4 regions of the Rhizobium beringeri genome follow, and region 4 is predicted to be linked to each of the others. Evidence: predicted binding sites of a transcription regulator. Region 4 holds the regulator's gene; each other region holds the start of a gene.
What was found. The regulator PhoB, encoded in region 4, activates phosphate uptake and scavenging genes when phosphate is short. The targets are predictions, from matches to a motif close to TGTCATNNANCTGTCAT.
Positions count from the first base shown of each region.

Region 1: the regulator PhoB is predicted to act here: its motif matches at 1,509-1,525, upstream of ELH03_RS10895 (UDP-2,3-diacylglucosamine diphosphatase).
Region 2: the regulator PhoB is predicted to act here: its motif matches at 999-1,015, upstream of pstS (phosphate ABC transporter substrate-binding protein PstS).
Region 3: the regulator PhoB is predicted to act here: its motif matches at 1,195-1,211, upstream of ELH03_RS21045 (DUF1868 domain-containing protein).

Region 1 is NZ_SILG01000001.1:2,150,935-2,155,514, forward strand. It holds gene ELH03_RS10890 (MFS transporter) at 1-472, opposite strand, end outside; gene ELH03_RS10895 (UDP-2,3-diacylglucosamine diphosphatase) at 638-1,477, opposite strand; gene ELH03_RS10900 (histidine phosphatase family protein) at 1,666-2,415, shown strand; gene ELH03_RS10905 (multidrug efflux RND transporter permease subunit) at 2,474-4,580, opposite strand, start outside.
Region 2 is NZ_SILG01000001.1:1,307,322-1,311,901, forward strand. It holds gene ELH03_RS06735 (bifunctional diguanylate cyclase/phosphodiesterase) at 1-681, shown strand, start outside; gene pstS (phosphate ABC transporter substrate-binding protein PstS) at 1,128-2,150, shown strand; gene pstC (phosphate ABC transporter permease subunit PstC) at 2,349-3,326, shown strand; gene pstA (phosphate ABC transporter permease PstA) at 3,329-4,180, shown strand; gene pstB (phosphate ABC transporter ATP-binding protein PstB) at 4,177-4,580, shown strand, end outside.
Region 3 is NZ_SILG01000001.1:4,222,841-4,227,420, forward strand. It holds gene ELH03_RS21040 (glutathione S-transferase family protein) at 1-407, opposite strand, end outside; gene ELH03_RS21045 (DUF1868 domain-containing protein) at 421-1,143, opposite strand; gene mtgA (monofunctional biosynthetic peptidoglycan transglycosylase) at 1,355-2,092, opposite strand; gene ELH03_RS21055 (polyprenyl synthetase family protein) at 2,228-3,142, shown strand; gene hisC (histidinol-phosphate transaminase) at 3,155-4,216, opposite strand; gene ispG (flavodoxin-dependent (E)-4-hydroxy-3-methylbut-2-enyl-diphosphate synthase) at 4,233-4,580, opposite strand, start outside.
Region 4 is NZ_SILG01000001.1:179,252-183,831, reverse strand. It holds gene ELH03_RS01000 (GcrA family cell cycle regulator) at 251-784, shown strand; gene phoB (phosphate regulon transcriptional regulator PhoB) at 1,113-1,796, opposite strand; gene phoU (phosphate signaling complex protein PhoU) at 1,929-2,642, opposite strand; gene pstB (phosphate ABC transporter ATP-binding protein PstB) at 2,687-3,502, opposite strand; gene pstA (phosphate ABC transporter permease PstA) at 3,518-4,580, opposite strand, start outside.

The DNA of each region.
Region 1 (4,580 bases), 2.0 Mb from region 4:
CCAGCGTCGAGACGATGAAGGCGATCGAGCCCCATACGCGCATCGATCCGTAATCGAGCCCCCAGCGGCGCACGCCCGAGATGACGATCGATTCAACGACGGGCACATAGGGCGCAAAGGTGGCGCCCTGCAGCGCATAGACGATCGTCACGGGCCAGAAGGTCGTCGTCCAGAACAGCGCGATCGCCGTCAGCAGCGACAGGCAACCCGACCAGAGCAGCACGTCGGCACGCTCCTTCAATCGATCGGCGATCATGGCCACGACAGGCGCTACCAGCACCCGAACCACCATCGGTATGGCAAGGATGATGCCGATCTCATGGTCGCTGAAGCTATGGGTTGCGAGCCACACGGGAAAAAACGGCAGGACGATACCGTTGACGAGCAGCGGCGCGCAGTAGGAAAGCGCGCTGAGCAGCCGGAAGCGCGGCGGCGCTCCCTCACCCGTCGGGGAATTTTGAGCGGGAATCATTGGTGGACCTGAAGGAAACTGGACGTTGTCCTAACACACCACCCTGGAGGCGACTATTGCGAGAAATAGCCGTTCTGAAACGTTTTAGAAAATAAATAGGGCCTGTCGCCTGACGGTAACGGCTAAATTCGAGGGAGCGCAGGCGCGGATGCGCCGGCGCCAAAATCAGGCGGCCTGTGGAGCCAGTTCTGCATCTTCCCGATCGACGGTGGCAAGTGCTGTCACACTGCTGGCGAGCGCCCGCCAGGTGATCAGTTCGAACGTGCCGTCCTCATGCTCGGCGACCGCCGTGCAGCTTTCCACCCAATCACCGGTGTTGATGTAACGGATACCGTCCATATCCTGGATAATGGCATGATGGATATGTCCGCAGATCACCCCGTCGGCGCCGTTTTTGCGGGCTTCCTCGGCCACGACGCGCTCGAACTCGCCGATGAAATTGACGGCATGCTTGACCTGCAGCTTCGCCCAGGCCGAGAACGACCAGTAGGGCATGCCAAGTCGGCGCCGCACCGCCGCCAGAATGATATTGATGCGGATCGCCGTGTCATAGGCCCAGTCGCCGAGATAGGCGAGCAGTCGGGCGTTGCGGACGACGACGTCGAACTCGTCGCCGTGCAGGATCAGATATTTTCTGCCGTCGGCGCCGTCATGCATCATGCGCTCGACGACCTCAATGCCGCCGAAATGCATGCCCGGGAAGGCCCGCAGGAATTCGTCGTGATTGCCGGGAATATAGACGACGCGCGTGCCCTTGCGCGCCTTGCGCAACAGCTTCTGGACGACGTCGTTGCAGACCTGCGGCCAGTACCAGCTGCGCTTGAGACGCCAGCCGTCGACGATGTCGCCAACGAGCACGATCGTATCGGCCTCGTGGTGGCGCAGGAAATCCAGCAGGAAGTCGGCCTTCGCGGCCTTCGAGCCGAGATGGACATCGGAAATGAAGAGCGTGCGGAAATGTCTGGGTTCCATCGTGTCTTTCACGAGCTGCCGCTCATGTCCCATCTTTCATCTAGCCTTCCAAAATCAGACTCGTGTTTCAGGAAGATGACAAGGTGTGGAAAAGCGCTGCAAACCAGTTCATCTCACGCGGGCAGGATGCCCGTCGCCGCCAGGCCTGCCGGCCATGTTGCCCTGCGCATTCAGGGCGTTCATGATAGCGGCGATTCATATCCGACAATGCGGGATGGCTGATGCGTCTTTTTCTCGTTCGCCACGGCGAATCCCTCGGCAACATCAACGAACAGGCTTACCGCCAATTCGGCGATCACAACGTGCCGCTGACGCAGTGGGGCCATCGGCAGGCACTTGAGGCAGGCGGCGTGATCGCCTCCTATCTCAAGGCATTGCCGAGCGCCGGTTTCGGCAAGCTGCAGATCTGGTATTCGCCATTTTTGAGGACGCGGCAGAGCAAGGATGCGCTGCTCGAAGCCCTGCCGGAAAGCGTCGTCGGCGATATCAGGGAAGATTATCTGCTGCGCGAGCAGGATTTCGGTCTCTTCACCGAAATCTATGACCACGCCGAACAGAAGCAGAAGTTTCCCGAGGAGTTCGAAAAATGGGCGAGGCTGCGCAGCAACAGCGGCAAGTTCTACGCACGGCCGCCGGATGGCGAAAGCCGGGCGGACGTGGCCCAGCGGGTGCGCCTGTTCCTGCAGACCGTTATGCACGATGACGAAAATAGCGACCACAACGTTGTGATCGTTGGTCATGGCGTCACCAACCGGGCGGTCGAAATGAATTTTCTGCACCGCCCTGTCGAGTGGTTCGAGCGCTCCGACAATCCTGGAAACGCCGATATCACGCTGATCGAGGGGACGCGCTCGCAAGGATACGAGTCGATCCTACTGCATCAGGCCGCCGACCGGCAGCCGGGACAGGAAGGCGAACTGCGCGATGCCTATGGCGCCGACGTGACGCTTACACCGAAGCCGACTGCATAACTCCTCCGCCGCAAAGGTCTGTGGTGGGTTGCGTAAGGCAACCCGCCAACTCTTCACCTCAGCTCGGCGACGTCACCGGCGCAGCTTCCTGCCCGGCCGGAGCCTCCTCATTCACAGTCTCCGGCCGCTTCGTCCTCAAGAGACGCAGCACGAAGACGAAGAAGACGGGAACGAAGAAGATCGCCAGCACCGTCGCCGAAATCATGCCGCCAAGCACGCCCGTGCCGATCGCATTCTGGCTCGCCGCACTTGGCCCGGTGGCGATCGCCAGAGGCACCACGCCCAAGGTGAAGGCAAGCGAGGTCATGATGATCGGCCGGAAGCGCAGACGGGCGCCTTCGATCGCGGCATCCATCAGCGATTTCCCCTCGGCAAAACCGTCCTTGGCGAATTCGACGATCAGGATGGCGTTCTTCGCCGACAGCCCGATGATCGCGATCAGGCCGACCTTGAAGTAGATGTCGTTGGACATGTCGCGGCTCATCACCGCGAGCACGCAGCCAATGACGCCGAGCGGCACGACCAGCATCACCGACAACGGGATGGACCAGCTCTCGTAAAGCCCCGACAGCAGCAGGAAGACGAAGAGAATGCTGAGGCCGAACAGGAACGGCGCCTGCGATCCCGATCTGAGCTCCTCCAGCGACTGGCCGGTCCATTCGAAGCCGAAGCCGTCGGGAAGTTCCGAGGCCAACCGCTCCATTTCGACAATTGCCGCGCCCGATGAATATCCAGGCGCCGGAGCGCCCGAAATGCGCACTGAGGGGTAGCCGTTATAACCGACGATCTGCGCCGGCCCTTTCTGCCATTCGGCGACGGCAAAGGACGACAGCGGCACCATGCCACCGCTCGCATTGCGGACATTGAGCTTCATCAGGTCTTCCGCCTGAAGCCTGCTCTTGTCCTGCGCCTGCACGATGACGCGCTGCATGCGGCCCGAATTCGGGAAGTCGTTGACATAGCTCGAACCGAGATTGGCGGTGATCGTGCTGTTGATGTCGGCGAAGGCAACGCCGAAGGTATTTGCCTTTTCGCGATCGATGACCAGCACGAGCTGGGCCGAGTCAGGCATGCCCTCTGGGCGGATACCAGCGATGATGGGGTTCTGCGATGCCTTGCCGAGCAGCATTCCCGCCGCCTCGGTCAGTGCCGCCTGCCCCTTCGCCCCGCGATCCTGGAGGCGGAAGGTGAAGCCGTTGGTCGTGCCGAAACCTTCGATCGGCGGCGGCGACAGCGCGAAGGACGTTGCATCCTTCAGGCCGAACAGCTGCATATTGGCGCGGTTGGAAATCTCCTGGACCGAATTGCCGGGGCCGCGTTCGGCCCAGTCCTTGAGCGTGACGAACACCAGGGCGGCGTTCGGTCCCTGCCCGGAGAAGCTGAAGCCCTGGATCGCGACGACGTTGGCAACGGCCGGCTCCTTCTTGAAGATCGCTTCGATGCTTTCGAGCGAGGCCACCGTGCGGTTGCGGCTCGCCTCCGGCGGTCCCTGCACGTCGACGATCAGGAAGCCCTGATCCTCATCCGGCACGAAGCTGCTCGGCAGGTTGACGAAGAGATAGCCAAGGCCGACGAGCAGCGCGACATAGACGGCCATGACCCGCCAGGAGCGCTTGGTCAGTCCCCCGACGGTGCGGGCATAACGGCCGGTCAGGCGGTCGAAGTTGCGGTTGAACCAGCCGGCGATGCCCTTCCTCTCATGATGTCCTTTGATCGGCTTCAGGAAGGTGGCGCAGAGCGCCGGCGTCAGTGACAGCGCCAGGAAAGCCGAAAACAGGATTGAAACAACCATGGTCAGGCTGAACTGGCGATAGATGATGCCGGTTGAACCCGGGAAGAACGCCATCGGCACGAAAACGCAGGAGAGAACCAGCGTAATCCCGAGGATCGCGCCGGTGATCTGCCGCATCGCCTTCTTGGTCGCGTCCTTCGGTGACAGCCCTTCCACCGCCATCAGCCGCTCGACGTTTTCCACCACGACGATGGCGTCGTCGACGAGAATGCCGATGGCAAGCACCATCGCGAACATCGTCAGCACGTTGATCGAGAAGCCGGCGGCATACATGACAGCAAGCGTCCCGAGCAGCGCGACGGGAACGACGAGCGTCGGAATGATCGTGTAGCGGAAGCTCTGCAGGAAAATGAGCATGACGACGAAGACGAGC
Region 2 (4,580 bases), 1.1 Mb from region 4:
TCTGCTTCGACCGGCGCTGTCACCGGTCTTGAAGCACTGGCGCGCTGGCGAACTGCAACCGGAAACATCAGCCCGGAGATTTTCATCCCTCTTGCCGAGAGGTGCGGCCTCATCGATGCGCTTGGCGTTCATATGCTGAGAACATCGATCGAGCATGCCAAGAGCTGGCCCGATCTGGCATTGTCGGTGAACGTTTCGCCGATCCAGCTCTGCAATCCGGAATTTGCCGCAGAAGTGATCTCGGTCCTGCAGGAGCTTGATTTCAATCCAAACCGCCTGACATTGGAAATCACCGAAGGCGTTCTGATGACCAATCCGGATCAGGCCCGACGGTCGATAGACCAGCTCAAACGCGTCGGGATCAAGTTCGCGCTCGACGACTTTGGCTGCGGCTACGCAAGCATTGGCGCATTGCGGCAGTTCGGGTTTGATCGCATGAAGATCGATCGATCGCTCGTCTGGGCTCTCGACGAAGGCGCAAATGGCGCCGATGTTCTTCGGGCAACCATCTCGCTCGCGACCGCGCTGCAGATTCCCGTGACCGCGGAAGGTATCGAGACTACCCGCCAGGCGGCGATCTTGCGCGACGCCGGCTGCGATCAGCTTCAAGGATATCTGATTGGAAAACCTATGTCGGCATATGACATATCCAGCAAACTGGAAGAAGAGTCAGCCGCATGATGCCGCCAAGATCGTGGCATATGCCCGGTATTGATGGCTTATTGCCGGCGTTCCAGCAGAGCGGTGACCGCTGAACACGGCTCCCTTTCACTCGCTGCCGGATGTCCTGATCGTTAACCTGGACCGTTTGCCCCGCTGCAGCATTTCAAAAGCTCGAAAACGACATTTCCAGGCATGGTTGCGGCAATCCACCACAGCCATGCGTCAATCTATCTCAATGTTTTTGCTAAGGCTTTGTTAAATCCGCGATTCAATGGAATGGCCGCAGATGCAGCATTTGCTGCGCGGCCTCGCATTCGGTTTCGAGCGTCAAATTCCGTCATCAAACTGTAATAAAACGCGCCTAGCCCGCCTGTTGTGACGAGAGTTTCAGCGCCCAGACAATGGACACCCCCTCCATGGTGCTGGCCTCGTTGTTTTTCAAATCCACTAGGGACGCGCTTCATATGCTCACCAAGAAACTCCTTTCGGCCTGCCTCGGCGCGGGCCTGGTTGCCGCTCTGGCGGTTTCGGCGTCCGCCGCCGATATCACCGGCGCCGGCTCTACCTTCGTTTATCCCGTCCTCTCCAAATGGTCGGCGGACTACAACAAGCAGACCGGCGACAAGCTGAACTACCAATCGATCGGTTCGGGCGGCGGTATCGCCCAGATCAAGGCTGCAACGGTTGACTTCGGCGCTTCCGACGCACCGATGAAGCCGGAAGACCTGACGACAGGCGGCTTCGGCCAGTTCCCGCTCGTCGTCGGCGGCATCGTGCCTGTCATCAACGTAAAGGGCATCAAGTCGGGCGAACTGAAGCTCACCGGCAAGGTTCTCGCCGACATCTACCTCGGCAACGTCACCAAGTGGAACGACAAGGCCATTGCCGATCTGAACCCGGGCCTGAAGCTGCCCGACAGTCAGATCGCCGTTGTCCACCGTTCGGACGGTTCGGGCACCTCCTTCAATTGGACCAACTACCTCTCCAAGGTCAACGAAGACTGGAAGAGCAAGGTCGGCGAAGGGACCGCCGTCAACTGGCCGGTCGGCATCGGCGGCAAGGGCAATGAAGGCGTTGCCGCTTACGTCACCCGCGTCAAGGATTCGATCGGCTACGTCGAATACGCCTACGCCCTGCAGAATAAGCTGCCCTACGTTCTGATCCAGAACGCCGCAGGCCAGTATCCGAAGCCGAATGCGGAAAGCTTCTCGGCTGCTGCTGCCGGCGCCGAATGGACCAAGGCTCCGGACTTCTACCTGATCATGACCAATGCTCCGGGCGAAAAAGCCTGGCCGGTGACCGCCACGACCTGGGCGATCATGTACAAGGAGCCGAAGGATGCTGCGCGCTCCAAGGCTGCCTTCGCCTTCTTCAAGTGGGCACTCGAAAACGGCCAGAAGGAAGCCTCTGCCCTCGACTACGTTCCGCTTCCGGAAACTCTCGTGAAGCAGATCGAAGATTACTGGACAGCCTCGTTCAAGGGCTGATCCTGACGAAACTGCGGTCGGGGCGGGAGCTTGGCTTTCCGCCCTAGAACAGGATGATTTTAGGCCGACTTGGCCTAAAATCTGAATCCTGTTCTAAATTAAGGGGTTAGAGCATGATGTCACCGAAAACCGCTTACACTTTTCGGCATCATGCTCGAATGCCTTTGACACCCCCTCAAAGCAGCAGAGCGTACGGATATGAGCGAAGCAATGGCATCGCTGTCCGCCTCAACCGCGGGCGTGAAGCGCCGCGACGGCGCGACCGGCGATCGTATTTTCTATTGGATGGTTTTCGGCTGCGGCCTGTTTGTTCTGGCGGCTCTGCTTGCCGCCGCGATTTCCATGGCCTGGGGCGGGGCTCTCGCCTTCCGGACCTTTGGCTTCGGTTTCCTCTATGGGACTGAATGGGATCCGGTCGCGCAGCAATTCGCCGGGCTCGTGCCGATCTACGGCACGTTGGTAACCTCTGCGCTGGCGATGATCATCGGCGTCCCGATCAGCCTCGGCATCGCCGTCTTCGTCACCGAAGTGGCGCCGCGCTGGCTTCGCGGACCGATCGGCGGCGCGATCGAACTGCTCGCCGGCATTCCCAGCATCATCTACGGCATGTGGGGCCTCTTCACCTTCGCCCCCTTCATGTCGGACTACGTGCAGCCGGCGCTGATCGACTGGCTGGGACCGCTGCCGGTGATCGGCCTGCTCTTCACCGGCGCGCCGCTCGGCATCGGCATGCTGACGTCGGGTATCGTGCTGGCGATCATGATCATCCCCTATATCTCCTCGGTCATGCGCGACGTCTTCCTCGTCGTTCCCGCACCACTGAAGGAATCGGCCTATGCGCTTGGCTCGACCAAATGGGAAGTGGTCCGCGACATCGTCATCCCGCACACCCGCACCGCCGTCGTCGGCGGCATATTTCTCGGCCTCGGACGCGCGCTCGGCGAAACCATGGCGGTGACCTTCGTGCTCGGCAACACGCATAATATTGCGGTTTCTCTGATGGAGCCCGGCAATTCGATTGCCGCTGCCATCGCCAACGAATTCACCGAGGCCGATACCGACATCTACCTCTCGTCGTTGATCGCGCTGGGCTTCATCCTCTTCGTCGTGACATTCATCGTACTGGCTGCCGCGAAGATCATGCTTCTGCGCATTGCCAGGCAGAAGGGAGAATGAGCATGGCCGTTTCCAACTCCCTTTACCGCTACCGTCAGATGAAGAGCGCAATCGCGCTGACGCTGGCCACCGCCGCAACCGCGATCGGTCTGATCTTCCTCGTCTGGATCCTCTGGACGACGCTGATCAACGGCTTCTCTGCGCTGAGCCCGAAGCTGGTGACGGAAATGACGCCGCCGCCCGGCGAAGACGGCGGCCTCGCCAACGCCTTCATGGGCAGCCTGATGATCGTGGCACTTGCCGTTGTCATCGGCACGCCGATCGGTATCCTCGCCGGTACCTACCTTGCCGAATTCAGCCGCGGCAAGAAGATCGGCGATATCATCCGCTTCGTGAATGATATTCTGCTGTCGGCGCCGTCGATCATCATCGGCCTTTTCGTCTATGAGCTGGTCGTGCGCCAGACCGGGCATTTCTCCGGTTATGCCGGCGGCATCGCGCTTGCCTTCATCTTCCTGCCGGTCGTCGTGCGCACGACCGACGAGATGCTGCGGCTGGTGCCCGATGTCATGCGCGAGGCCGCCCTTTCGCTCGGTATTCCTCGCTGGAAGGTCACCGTCGCCGTGCTCTACCGCGCGGCGGGGGCCGGCATCCTGACCGGTGTGCTGCTCGCCATTGCCCGCATTTCGGGCGAAACCGCACCGCTGCTCTTCACGGCACTGAACAACCAGTATTGGAGCACCGACATGTCCGAGCCGATGGCCAACATTCCAGTGGTGATCTTCCAATACGCCATGAGCCCCTATGACGAATGGCATACGCTCGCCTGGGCAGGCGCCTTCGTCATGACGGCGATCGTCCTTCTCCTCAGCGTGGGCTCCCGCGCCATCCTCAACCGCAGGAATGCGAAATGATGCTTGAGAACAAAGCCTTCGAACCTCGCCCGGCCCACCTGGCCACAAGAGTCGACAAGATGGCGCTGACCGGCGTCAACTTCTACTACGGCGATGCCCACGCGATCCGCGACGTCACCCTGAGCTTTCCCGAGCGTCAGGTCTCGGCTCTCATCGGCCCGTCCGGCTGCGGCAAGTCCACGCTGCTGCGCATCCTCAATCGCATCTACATGCTCTACCCGAAGATGCGCGCCACCGGCTCCGTCACGCTCGACGGCCAGAACATTCTCGACCCTGGCTATTCGATGAACGAGCTGCGCGCCCGCGTCGGCATGGTCTTCCAGAAGCCGGTGCCGTTCCCGATGTCGATCTACGACAATATCGCCTACGGCATTCGCCACCACGAGCGCATCTCCAAGGC
Region 3 (4,580 bases), 4.0 Mb from region 4:
CTGATATCGGCGTCGACACCATCCGGCAACGCGATCTTGCCCTTCGGCCGGCGGATATTCATCGGGCAGGCGCTGCGGAGCGCCCGGAAGCTCGAGAGCATTTCCATCGAAACCGAACGGGCGAGCGCACGCTCGGCCCGACCCCTCGGCAGAAGGCCGGCGTCCGGATAAAGCTCGGCGACATATTCGATGATCGCCAGCGATTCCCAGATCTTCAATGCGCCGTGCTGCAGAAGCGGCACTCTCCCGGTCGGCGAAATCGCCTTGATATCGGGATTGCCGCCAGGATAGTCGAAGGGGATCAGGACTTCCTCGAAATCGACACCGGTGCCCGTCAGTGCCATCCAGGGCCGGAACGACCATGAAGAGTAGTTCTTGTTGGCAATGTACAGCGTCGGTTTGTCCATGGGCCTCTCCCGTTCAGGCTTCGAAATCGAAAATCAGCAATTCGTGGAAATGGTTCATGTCCTCGAACACGCAGAATGCCGGCGCGGTCAGCTCGAGAACAGGGGCCTTGCGGCGGATATCGTCGGCCACGTCATCGAGCATCACCTGCCAGCGCGGCAAGGCTTCGTCCTCCAGCCGTTCGATCGCATAGGCGAAGGTCATGTGGAACTTGTAATCCTCATGGCTCGGCTGGCGATAGCCCAGAAGATCGGCCAGCGCATCGCGCCAGGCGCGCATGACCCTGCGGTCGTTCTCCGTCGCCCCGTCGACGAGCAGGCCCGACGGGCGAGCGTCGACGATGGCGACCTTGAAGGGATCGAATATCGAGAAACCTTCGAGCCTGGCCGCCATCAGCGCGGTCATGTCGTCGATCGGCATATCGAGAGGGAGGTCGCCCGGCCAGCAATCCTGCCGGCGCCTGGTCTCGATGACACCTTCGAAAAGCGTCATGTGAATGCTTGATATCGGCGTGAAGAGGAACTGCGGGGCCTCGGGCATCGCCAGATATTTCTCACGCGCCTCGATCAGCGCCGTCAGCGTCTGCGAGCCCTTCTCGAGATGGCAGACGATGGTGTTGCCCGCTTCCGGCAGAAAGCCGCCGACCTTGCGATAGCGACTGCCGAGATGGGCAGGCGGGTTCGGATTGTGTGCCTTCGAATAGGAGAGAAGTTCGGGCGAAAACGTCGTGATGGTCATGGGCGACTCGGGGAGGGCTGGTTAGACTGCATTCGCCCATATGGCAGAACCAAGAATGTCAGATGACGCTTGCCGCTTCTAGAGCATGATGCCGAAAAGTGTGAGCGGTTTTCGGACGACATCATGCTCTAACTATATAATGTAGAACAGGATTCAGATTTCAGGCCGACCCCGGCCTAAAATCATCCTGTTCTAACGACAAGTTCTGATGTCAATCATAGATGCACTTGATGTAATCGCCCGAACCTTGCGCGCGTCTCTCGATGACGCCGGCGAGCCGGCGAAGGCCTCGTCCGGGCTTGCCGGCATTGCGGTCGATCGGGTTTGGCAGCGAAACGGCAAGCAGCGATGCCTGGCGCCGCGTCAGCTTCGAGGCCGGCACCTTGAAATGATGCTGGGCCGCCGCCTCGATGCCGTAGATGCCGGGACCCCATTCGGCAATATTGAGATAGATTTCCATCAGTCGCCGTTTCGACAGGACGAAATCCGTGGTCACCGCGAGCGGAAGTTCCAGCGCCTTGCGCACGAAGGAGCGGCTGTTCCAGAGGAAGAGGTTCTTCGCCGTCTGCATCGGGATGGTACTGCCGCCGCGTGTCGCCTGACCCTTCAGCGTATCCTCGACCAGCATGCGCATTTCCGCCCAGTCGACGCCGCCGTGAAAGCAATATTGCCCGTCCTCTGACATCATCACCGACTGCACCACAACCGGGGCGATGTCATCAAGCGACACCCATTGCCTGTCGTAACCACGCAGCAGCACGAGATCGCGCAGCATCAGCGTCGAGACGGGGTGAATGAAGGGCAGCAGATAGAAAAAGATCAGTGCATAGGGAAGGATCAGCATGATCAGCACGGCAAGAACAATGCGTTTCAACACACGCCGGTCTTCGAACCATCGCCGACGAGCCGGCATGTCGACGCTGTCCTCTCTCTCTGGCGCTATATCCAATGTCCCCAGTCCGATTTCGCTCCTGTGGTTCTCATAACGCCTGTGCAGAGCTTATGCCAGAGTGGGTGGCGAATCTTGCTGCCGCCATCGACAATTCCGTTGCAAGCCCGTGGGCGCTCATGCCAAACAGCGCCCATGGACGCGAACCGGGACACTTTCGAGACGAGGCTGAAGAACAACGCCCACGAGATCGAGGCGCTGCTCGACCTATTGCTTTCGCCGAGCACCCTTTCCGATGAAATCGCCAGGCCCGAGACGCTGCGCGATGCCATGCATTATGCCGTGCTGAACGGCGGCAAGCGGCTGCGCCCGTTTCTCGTCGTCGAAAGTGCAGCCCTTCTCGGCGGCGATCCAGAGGCAGCGCTTCGTGTCGGCGCCGCACTCGAATGCGTCCACTGCTATTCCCTCGTGCATGACGACCTGCCGGCCATGGACGATGACGACCTGCGCCGCGGCAAACCGACGGTACACATAAAGTTCGACGAGGCGACGGCGATCCTCGCAGGCGACAGCCTGCTGACCTACGCCTTCGACATCATCGCCGCGCCGGAAACCACCCTTCCCGATACCAGCAAGGCTTCGCTGGTGCTGGCCCTTGCCCGCGCAGCCGGTCTCGGCGGCATGGCCGGCGGCCAGGCGCTCGACCTCGCGGCAGAAAAGCAGGCCCCCGACGAGGCCGGCATCATCCGCCTGCAGGCGATGAAAACAGGCGCGCTGATCCGCTTCGCCTGTGAAGCCGGCGCCGTCATCTCGGCAAGCCCGCCGGAAGATCGCCGCCGCCTGCGCGCCTTCGGCGAAAAGATCGGTCTTGCCTTCCAGCTGGCCGATGACATTCTCGACCTGACCTCGGACACCGCGACCATGGGCAAGGCAACCGGCAAGGATGCGGCCCGCGGCAAGGGAACGCTTGTGGCCCTTCGCGGCATGGAATGGGCCGAAGCCCAGCTCCGTGAGCATGTCCGCGATGCCGAGGCGCTGCTTGCCCCCTACGGCCCTCGCGCCTCGATCCTCACCGCTGCGGCGCATTTCATCGCCGACCGGAAGAACTAGAGCCTTTCCTGGTCAGGCGGCTAATATCTCCTCGAGGGCGGAAATCAGACGCGCACACTCCTCATCCGTGCCGATGCTGATGCGCAGGAAGTCCGAGATACGCGGCTTGGCGAAATGCCGGACGAGAATGCCGCGCTCCCGCAGGGCGGCTTGAAGCGCTGCCCCGGAACGGCTTTCGTGCCTTGCGAAAACGAAATTCGCCTGCGACGGCAACACCTGGAAATCCAACGTTTCGAGTTTGGAGACGAGGCTTTCCCGGCTGGCGATGATTTTCCTCCGGCATGTCTCGAACCAAGCCTCGTCCTTGATCGCCGCCGTCGCGGCAAGCTGCGCCAGACGATCGAGCGGATAGGAATTGAAACTGTCCTTGACCCGCTCCAGCGCCTCGATCAGCGGCCGCTGGCCCAGCGCGAAACCGATGCGCAGACCTGCAAGCGAACGGGATTTCGACAGGGTCTGAATGACCAGCAGATTGGGATGCGTGGATATCAGCGGGATGGCGCTTTCACCGCCGAAATCGATATAGGCCTCGTCTATGACGACGACTGCATCCGGATGAGCGGCAAGAAGTGCCTTGATGCCGGCAAGCGGCAGGCCGATCCCGGTCGGCGCATTCGGATTGGGGATGATGATTGCGCCGCATGGCCTGTCGTAATCCGCCAGCCGGACCTGGAACCTGTCGTCAACCGGCACCTCGATCGCCCCGACGCCGTATAGCAGGCTATAGGTCGAATAGAAGGCATAGGTCACATCGGGATAGAGAAGCGGCTTCTCATGGTTCAGCAGCGCTTGGAATGTATGCGCCAGAACCTCGTCGGAACCGTTGCCGACGAATACTTCTTCCGCCGTCAGGCCGAAACGGGCCGCGATCGTCTCGCGCAATTCCGTGGCAGAGGGATCTGGATAGAGCCGCAGACGATCGTCCGCCGCTTCCCTGATCGCCTCAAGCGCCTTCGGAGACGGCCCGTAAGGGCTTTCGTTGGTATTGAGCTTGACCATGTTCGCGATACGGGGCTGCTCGCCCGCGACATAGGGCTGAAGCTTGCTGACGATTGGCGACCAATACTGGTTCATCCGAACTTGCGGGCGCTCATTCCGCCGCCGTCCGCTGGCCGAAACGTTTCTCGATATAGTCGACAACCAGCGCCTCGAAGTCGGCGGCGATATTAGGACCGCGCAGCGTCAGCGCCTTCCGCCCGTCGATGAAAACAGGCGCCGCCGGCGTCTCGCCGGTGCCGGGAAGCGAAATGCCGATATCGGCATGTTTGCTTTCGCCCGGCCCGTTGACGATGCAGCCCATGACGGCGACGTTCAGCGCCTCGACTCCGGGATATTTCTCGCGCCAGACCGGCATGTTCTTGCGGATGTCGTTCTGGATGTTCTGGGCAAGCTCCTGGAATACCGTCGATGTCGTGCGTCCACAGCCCGGACAGGCCGC
Region 4 (4,580 bases):
CAGTCTTCAACAGGCATTATTGCAGAAATGCCACGCAGGGGCAGCAAGTTGGGGAAAACTACGAAATCGATTCATCCGGATTCATGCGACTCTTGTCACGGAGTCAGCCTCACACTAGGTTAAAGATCAATTACTAGACTGCATGCGGCGGAACTAGTCACCAAAATTGATCAAGCGTTTCTTGTTTCGGAGCTCCCGGGACAACGGTGAGGGATTCTGCCATCACCAACGCAAAAGGTGGAGACAGGGCATGAACTGGACAGACGAGCGGGTCGAGAAACTCAAGAAACTTTGGGCCGAAGGACTGAGCGCCAGCCAGATCGCTGCGCAGCTTGGCGGAGTCAGCAGAAACGCGGTCATCGGTAAAGTGCACCGGCTGAGCCTGCCGGGCCGCGCCAAGGCCGGCGGCACCAACACCGCGGCACGAACGCCGAAGCGCAATACATCGGCGCCGCGCGCGCCGAACTACACCTCACGGGTCGCCACTCGCACCGTTACCCGCCAGCAGGGCGCGACCATGCTGAAGGAAGAGATCGAGATCGAAACGATCGAGGAAATGGAATACGTGCCGAGAGGCAACGTGGTCGTGCCGATTTCCCGACGCCTCGGCCTGACGGAACTGACCGAACGCACCTGCAAGTGGCCGGTCGGCGATCCCCTGAAGGACGACTTCCATTTCTGCGGCTGCGAATCCCCCGACAATTCGCCCTATTGCAGCTACCACCAGAAGCTCGCCTACCAGCCGGTCAACGAACGCCGCCGGGCAGCAGCGCGGGCCAGCTGAGCGGCGTGACCATCGTTAGAATGCAGAAAACGGGCCGAGCGGCCCGTTTTTTTATGCGATTTTGGTTCGTACCGGTGGCTGCCCCTCATCCGGCTGCCGCTACCACCGGGGTCGAGCCACGGGTCTCGACCCGTCCTTCGGCCCCCTTAACCGGGGCGAAGGGGATATGCCGCGACCTCTCCATTCCCACTCACCTCTCATAGGGCACGGCCCCTCTCCCCGTTTTTACGGGGAGAGGGTTAGGGTGAGGGGCCGCCACTAGAGTGAACGGAATGGCAGTGGACTTGTCCCGAGCATGACGAAAGAGCCGTCGGCCGAGCGGCAGCCCTCAGGCTTCCATCGAATAACCGGCGCCGCGGACGGTGCGGATGACGTCCTGCATGTTGGAAAAATTTAGCGCCTTACGCAGGCGGCCGACATGGACGTCGACGGTGCGCTCGTCGACATAGATGTCGTGGCCCCAGACGCCGTCGAGAAGCTGTGAGCGGGAGAAGACCCGGCCCGGCGACGACATCAGGAATTCCAGCAGGCGGAATTCGGTGGGGCCGAGGCGGACTTCGCGGGTTTTGCGATGGACGCGATGGGTCTCGCGGTCGAGCTCGATGTCACCACATTTCAGGACCGTGGACAGCACCTCGGGACGGGCGCGCCGCAGCATCGCTTTGACGCGGGCAACGAGTTCCGGGGTCGAGAAGGGCTTGACGACATAATCGTCGGCGCCCGTCGACAATCCGCGAACACGCTCGCTCTCTTCGCCGCGCGCCGTCAGCATGATGATCGGCAGGCGCTCGGTTTCCGGCCGCATGCGCAGGCGCCGGCAGAGCTCGATGCCGGAGACGCCGGGCAACATCCAATCGAGGATGAGAAGATCGGGCGTGCGCTCCTGAAGCCGCATTTCGGCTTCGTCGCCACGAAGGATGGTATCGACCTCGAAGCCTTCCGCTTCGAGATTGTAGCGAAGAAGCACGCTGAGGGCTTCCTCGTCTTCAACAACTGCAACTCTCGGGATCATGCGTGTCGGTCTCCTCGCGCATGATCCTTAAATCGGGAGTGATTTAAGCACTGCATCCTGCGCAAAATCAGAATTGGCTGCGACCTCTTGCGCGCCCGGATGGGCGCGCACGCAAGCGGCGGGTGTGGGCGGTTATTCGGTGACCGCGCCGACGGTGTTGGCGCTGTCGTCCTTCGGACGGTCGCCTTCCGGCTGCGCGCCTGTCGTCATGTAAAAGATCGTCTCGGCGATGTTGGTGGCGTGGTCGCCGATGCGCTCGATGTTCTTGGCGCAGAAGAGAAGATGCGTGCAGCTGGTGATGTTGCGCGGATCTTCCATCATGTAAGTCAGGAGCTCGCGAAACAGCGAGGTGTACATCGCGTCGATCTCGTTGTCGCGTTCGCGGATCGCATTCGCCTTGTCGGCGGAACGATTGGTGTAGACATCGAGCACTTCCTTGAGCTGGACGAGCGCCAGCTCGGACAGATGCTCGAGGCCGCGGGCGAGCTTGCGGGGAACGCCGGTGCTTTGGACGGCGATGACGCGCTTGGCGGTGTTCTTGCCGAGGTCGCCAACGCGTTCGAGATCGGCGGCGATGCGGATCGAACCCATGATTTCGCGCAGGTCCGAAGCCATCGGCTGACGGCGGGCGATGGTGACGATCGCCTTGTCGCCGATTTCGCGTTCGGCGTGATCGAGGATCACGTCGTCCGAAATGACCTTCTGCGCCAGCGCGGTATCGCCGTTGACGAGGGCGCGTACGGATTCACTGACCATCTGCTCGGCCAGGCCGCCCATTTCGGAAATCCGCCTGGACAGGAACTTCAAATCATCATCATAGGCAGAAAAAATATGTGTCGATGCCATGGGGCTTTATCCTCGAATAACGGGAAGGCTTGATGTCGCCAAAATCAGCCGAAGCGACCCATGATGTAATCCTGGGTGCGCGGATCGTCGGGATTGGTGAACATCTTGTCGGTGTCGTTCTCCTCGACGAGGTTGCCGAGGTGGAACATGGCGGTGCGCTGCGAGACGCGCGCGGCCTGCTGCATGGAGTGGGTGACGATGACGATCGTGTAGTTCTCGCGCAGCTCGTGGATCAGCTCCTCGACCTTGGCGGTAGCGATCGGGTCGAGCGCCGAGCAGGGCTCGTCCATCAGGATGACTTCAGGGCTGACGGCAACGGCACGCGCAATGCAGAGGCGCTGCTGCTGACCGCCCGACAGGCCGGTGCCGGACTCGTGCACGCGATCCTTGACCTCGTTCCAGAGGCCGGCGCGCTGCAGGCTGGTCTCGACGATCTGGTCGAGATCGGCCTTCGACTTGGCAAGGCCATGGATGCGCGGGCCGTAGGAGACGTTTTCGTAGATCGTCTTCGGGAACGGGTTCGGCTTCTGGAAGACCATGCCGACGCGGGCGCGAAGTTCGACGACGTCGATATCGGGATCATAGATATCGTCGGTGTCGAGGGTGATCTTGCCGGTGACGCGGCAGCCGTCGATCGTGTCGTTCATGCGGTTGAGGCTCCGCAGGAAGGTCGACTTGCCGCAGCCGGACGGGCCGATCAGGGCGGTTACGGTGTTTTCGCGGACGTTCAGGTTCACATCGAAAAGCGCGCGCTTCTCGCCGTAGTAAACCGAGACATCCTTTCCGATCATCTTATACGGGACGTTGCTCATCTTGTGATCCAGCGCCTTTTCAACTGCAGCTTCCGTCAACATGTTCATGATGTGTAACTCCGTTTACCAGCGGCGCTCGAAGCGACGACGCAAGAGGATGGCGCCCATGTTCATGACGATCAGGAACAGGAGCAGGACGATGATGGCACCCGAAGTACGCTCAACGAAGGCACGTTCGGCCTCGTTGGCCCACATATAGACCTGTACGGGCAGAGCCGTCGAGGGATCGAGCGGTGTCGTCGGCGCGTTGGCGACGAAGGCGACCATGCCGATCAAGAGCAGCGGCGCGGTTTCGCCGAGCGCATGCGCCAGGCCGATGATCGTGCCGGTGAGGATGCCGGGCATGGCGAGCGGCAGAACATGGTGGAACACCATCTGCATCTTCGACGCACCGAGGCCGAGGGCTGCGGCGCGGATCGACGGCGGCACGGCGCGCAGTGCCGCACGCGTGGCGATGATGATCGTCGGCAGGGTCATCAGCGTCAGCACCAGGCCGCCGACCAGCGAGGCCGAGCGCGGCAGGCCGATGAAGTTGATGAAGACGGAAAGACCGAGCAGACCGTAGACGATGGAGGGAACCGCGGCGAGGTTGTTGATATTGACCTCGATCAGGTCCGTCAGCTTGTTCTTCGGCGCGAACTCCTCGAGATAGATCGAGGCGGCCACACCGATCGGCAGAGCGAGCACGAGCACGATCAGCATCAGATAGAGCGAGCCGATCAGGGCGACGCCAAGGCCTGCGGCCTCCGGACGGCTGGAATTGCCGTTGACGAAGAGGCCGGTGTTGAACTGCTTGTGGAGAGCGCCGCTCGCCTTAAGCTCGTTCATCCAGGCAACCTGCTTATCGTTGACCTTGCGGTTCTTCTCATCGACCGACAGGTCGATCTGGCCCTTGCTGGCGCTATCGACATTGGCGTCGGCGAGCACCGTGACATTGACCGTCTTGCCGATGAGCGACGGATCGGCGACGACCATGTCGCGGAGCTGGACCGGCGCACCCTTGGAGAGCATGGCGGATGCATCGCGCACATCGGGACGGCTCGAGGCATTGACGTTCAGCTGCTTGACGATCGCGTCGCGCAGGAGAACCGGGTAGTTGGCGGCGATCAGCACCGAAGGGTCGGTC